DNA from 2 places in the Billgrantia desiderata genome. Region 1 is predicted to be linked to the other one. Evidence: predicted binding sites of a transcription regulator. Region 1 holds the regulator's gene; the other holds the start of a gene.

Evidence for each region. Region 1 encodes FliA, which starts transcription of late flagellar genes. Its sites were predicted from a motif close to CTAAAGTTNNNNNNNNNNCNGCCGATA; they were not measured.
Region 2: the regulator FliA is predicted to act here: its motif matches at 923-949, upstream of C4S71_RS21785 (flagellin N-terminal helical domain-containing protein).

Annotation. Positions count from the first base shown of each region.
Region 1 is NZ_FNVC01000020.1:58,391-60,848, reverse strand. Features, by position in the region: gene C4S71_RS16460 (hypothetical protein) at 1-330, shown strand, start outside; gene C4S71_RS16455 (flagellar protein FlhE) at 327-743, shown strand; gene C4S71_RS16450 (RNA polymerase sigma factor FliA) at 807-1,514, shown strand; gene C4S71_RS16445 (EAL and HDOD domain-containing protein) at 1,570-2,458, opposite strand, start outside.
Region 2 is NZ_FNVC01000039.1:19,399-21,856, forward strand. Features, by position in the region: gene fliD (flagellar filament capping protein FliD) at 1-860, shown strand, start outside; gene C4S71_RS21785 (flagellin N-terminal helical domain-containing protein) at 994-1,821, shown strand; gene C4S71_RS21790 (FliC/FljB family flagellin) at 2,017-2,458, shown strand, end outside.

The sequences.
Region 1 (2,458 bases):
CGGGTCAGCGAATTGCTCGAGAGCTGGGCCCAGGAGGGACGGAGCTGGGTGGGCGATCCCGGTACCTGGCGTATCGTGGCGCTACCGATTGCCAGCCCGCACCTGTCGCTGCTGGCAGCACAGCAATCTCAATGGGCACTGTGGATAGACGACGACCTGGAGGCGTTCCGCCGCGGCTATCGCATGCTCAAGCAGATCGCCGAGCAGGGTGGGCCGCGACGCTTGATTGCCGTGCATCCGCCGGGCGTGGGGCGGCAGGGGCTGCTGAGCAATCTCCAGTACGTTGCGCAAGCGTATTTCGATATCGAACTGTTGGTATTGGCGAGATGAAACCGTTCAGCCTGCGGCAACTCTGTTTTCTGACTCTTGGCGGGCTGTGGGCGGGCCTGGCTCAGGCGGCCGGCAGTTGGGTGGCCACGGCTCCTGCGGTGCAGGTCGTCATGGCCGAGCGACCCGCCATGTCCGCTGCCTTGTTGCCGCCATCTCCCGAACTGGCACGTGGGCAGGTGATGGGCCGCGTGGTCTGGCAGTTTGAGTCGCCCGCCGGCAGGGAGGTGAATGCCTGGCTCTGCCACCCGGGGGACTGCATTCGCCTGCCCGGGCCGCGAGGGCAGACCGAGGCCCTGGCCGGGGTGCCGGCCGATACACCACTCAACTTTCAGTTTTCACTGCAGGAGCGAGGGCAGCGTGCCGTAACTCTGCAGGGGCTGCAGGTGATCGTGAATCACGACCTCCTGCAGTGATTCTGACCCGTCGAGCGCCGATCGGCATCGCTCGAGGGAACCGTCAGCCGCGAGAGCAAGAGCATGTACACAGCACGAGGCAAGATCGAACAGGCAGACCTGCTGGAGGAGTACCTGCCGCTGGTGAGGCGCCAGGCGCTGTCCATGCAGGTTCGACTGCCGGCAAGTATAGAACTCGATGATCTGATCCAGGCCGGCACCGTAGGGCTGCTCGAAGCGATGGGCCGCTTCGACGCCACTCAGGGTGCGAGTTTCGCTACCTTTGCCAGCCAGCGTATCCGTGGCGCCATGCTGGACGAGCTGCGTAGCCGCGACTGGCTTCCTCGCAGCGTGAGGCGTAACGCCCGGGCGGTCGACGAGGCCGTGCGCAGTCTGGAGCAAAAGCTCGGCAGGCCGGCAGAAGAGCTTGAAATAGCCGCCGAGCTCGACATGGAGCTCGAGGAGTATCGCCAGCTGCTCAGCGATACCAACAGTGGCCACCTGCTGCCCTTCGAGGTGCTCGTCTCGGAAGGCGCCGAGCCCGGCATCGAGGACGCCTCGCTCGACACGCCTTACCACATACTCATCGACGAGGAGCGGCGCCAACAACTGGTGGATGGCATCGAGGCACTGCCCGAGCGTGAAAAGCTGCTGATGGCACTCTATTACCAGGAAGAGCTCAACCTGAAGGAAATCGGCGCCGTGCTCGGTGTCACCGAGTCGCGAGTGTGCCAGCTGCACAGCCAGGCGGTAAGCCGGTTGCGGGCACGCTTGGCGGACAGCGACGCCTAGGTTTTTCCAAAGGTTTTCCCAAAGCCAACGGCGCAGGCAGGCATCTCTCGCAAGCCTAGAGGTTGTCCATCAGCGCCTTGGTGCTGGTCAGGGCATTCATGTAGCACCCGTGCAACTGGTCGGCGGGCACTTCTTCGAGGGCTTCCTCGACCTGGCGTTCGTGGTTCTCGCACAGCACCAGCACGGCGCCGAGAGGTCCGCTGCGATACTTCAATGCATTGATGATCGATTCACCTAGAGGCAGGTGGTCGAGCAAGGTGTTGCGATCCTCTTCGAGCAGGGCATCCATCATCGAGAACAGTCCGGTGGTGAAGGCATCCTCGGGATCGAGAGCGGGGAAGGGGGCCGCCAGATAGCGACACATGAAGGCGCGGATCAGTGCCATGCGCAGCACGATGCGGGACGAGGGCTGCAGGCTTGCCAGGGTCAGGGTCAGAATCAGCCGGCGCAGTTCGATCAACCCCAGGATTTGTACCGCGCGATGCAGATCGACCGCCTTGCCGCCACGGTTGAAATAGGAGGAGTTGGCGCGGCGCAGAATCGCCACATGCAGATGGGGCACCTGCACCACCAGCTCGTGCAGTCGGTTGAGGTCACTGCTGTCTTCCTCGTAGAGCGCGCGAATCAGGCGAATCTGGGCGGCACGGTTGCCGTGGCGTCCTCGGGACGGCGAGGCAATGAAGCTGGGGCGTGCCAGATAGTCGCCGTCGTAGTAATCGCAGCCCATCATCTGGTACCGCTCCAGGGCTGCGCGGCTGTCGAGATTTTCGACCAGCAGCTTGATATTGCGAGCCGGGAGCTTTTCCAGCGTCTTTTCATCCAGTTCGTTGGGTGAGGTCAGCTGTATGATGTCACAGTGGCCGAGCAGCACCTCGGGATCCTGCTTGAACAACCGAGAAGGCACGATGACCCGGTAGCCTCGCTCGCGAATGTCGTCCAGACGC
Region 2 (2,458 bases), on a different contig from region 1:
ACCGGCTCGCGCTGATGAGCAGCGAGACCGGCGAGGCGGCTTCCATCACCGATCTGACCTTCAGTGATGGCTTCTTTGCCGATGGTATTGCTTTCAGTGGAGCGGAAGGGGCAGGAGCCATTGCCCAGGCAGGGCAGGACGCACTACTGAACGTCAACGGTATTCCCATCACCAGTGCCTCCAACCAGGTGGAGGGAGCGATACAAGGGGTTACGCTCAGCCTGACGGAAGAGGGTAGCAGTACCGTCAAAGTGGAACAGAACACCCGCGCGGTGCGCGAAGCCATCACCGGCTTCGTCGAGGCCTACAATGCGCTCAAGGGCACCATCGGCGAATTGACCGCCTTCAGCGGCGATAGCGAAACCGCCGGCGATCTGTTGGGTGACAGCGCCGTACGCAGCATCGAAGGGCGCCTGCGCAGCGTTCTGGCCGGCGGTATGGGGGGCGAAGAGGGCGGTTTCTCCATGCTCAGCGATATCGGTATCTCGCTGAAGCTCGACGGCACCCTGGAGATCGACGAGCAGCGCCTGGATAGCGTTATCGTCAACGATCAGGATGCGCTGAGTGCCTTCTTCGCCGGTGACAGCACCACCGGCGGCCTGGCCGGCCAACTCAGTGAGACCGTGACTCAGTTGAATGGCAGCAACGGTGTCCTGGGCGGCGCCATCAGCGGTGCCGAGAGTCGCATCGAAAGCCTCAACGAGCGCTACCTGCGCATGGAGCAGAGTATCGAGGCCACCATTGCCCGCTATCGCACTCAGTTCGGTCAGCTCGACGGCATGATCGCCCAGATGAACCAGACCAGCGACTACCTGTTCCAGCAGTTCGAGATGATGAATGCCCAGCTCGGGCAGAAATGATTCCGCCAACGCATGATTCAGCCGCCCCATAGTGGGCGGTTTTTTGTGTCTGGGCGCGGCTCTTAAAGTTTAATTCCTATAGGCCGATATTCTCTCCACGGGTGCACAGGAAGCGCCTGGAGGAGGGCTTTAAGTGGCCGTAATCAATACCAACATTCTGTCGATGATCGTGCAGAGCAATCTGCGCGGCAGCCAGCAGGCCATGCAGAGTGCCATGCAGCGGCTCTCGTCCGGCCTGCGTATCAATAGCGCCAAGGACGACCCGGCGGGGCAGGCCATCGCCAACCGCATGACGGCGCAAATCCGCGGGCTCAACCAGGCGGCGCGCAACGCCAATGACGGCATCTCGCTGGTGCAAACCGCTGAGGCGGCACTTGGCCAGGTGAATACCAATCTGCAGCGTATCCGGGAGCTCACCGTGCAGGCCGGCAACGGCACCCTGAGCCCCACCGATCTCGCCGCGATACAGGCCGAGATCGACCAGCGCCTGGATGAGATAGATCGCATCGGGCTGCAGACTGGCTTCAACGGTGTTTCCGTCGTGGGCGAAAACGGTCGCGTGCACATCCAGGTAGGGGCCAACGACGGCGAGACCATCGCCATCGAGCTTCAAGCCGTCAATCGGAACTCGTTGGGGTTGAACGGGTTTCGTGTGCTGACCGATGAGGATGGCGATGCCACCGAATCACCCCTGAACGTGCTCGACGAAGCGCTCAAACGCACCGACCGTCAGCGCAGCCAGCTCGGCGCTCTGCACAACCGCTTCGAGGCGGTGATCGACAACATCCAGAGCACCGTGGTCAATCTCAGCGCCGCTCGCTCGCGCATCATGGATGCCGACTACGCCCAGGAAGTCTCCAATCTGGTGCGCGCCCAGATATTGCAGCAGGCCGGCATTGCCATCCTGGCCCAGGCCAATCGCCAGCCGGAGATTGTCCTCGAACTACTGCGCCAGCGCTGAATTTGGCTGTTCTCCGAGTATCTGCAACGCGAATTCAAAAATTTTTTCGTTCTCGCCCTAAAGTCCCAGGCCCAGATGCCGTTAATCAGGGTAACGGCCAACGGCGCCGTTGAGGTAGGCCCGAGATGCTGGGCCAGGAAAACAAGGTTCAGTGGGCCCGCCAATGGAGCCCTCAACGAAAAGAAGGAATGACCCATGTCAGTCATCAATACCAACATCACTTCCATGATTGGCCAGGCCAACCTGAACAAGTCTCAGAATGCTCTGCAGACTTCCATGGAGCGCCTCTCCTCCGGCCTGCGTATCAACAGCGCCAAGGACGACGCCGCCGGTCAGGCCATCGCCAACCGCATGACCGCTCAGATCACCGGTCTGGCCCAGGCCCAGCGTAACGCCAACGATGGTATCTCCGTCGCCCAGACCGCTGAAGGTGCTCTGAACCAGATTAACGACAACCTGCAGCGTATTCGTGAGCTGAGCGTTCAGGCATCCAACGGCACTAACTCTCAGAATGACCTGCAGTCCATCCAAGACGAGATCGATCAGCGTCTGGACGAGATCGATCGTATCTCCACCGAGACCAATTTCAACGGTGTGAACGTACTGAACACTGACGAAGGTCTGCGTATTCAGGTCG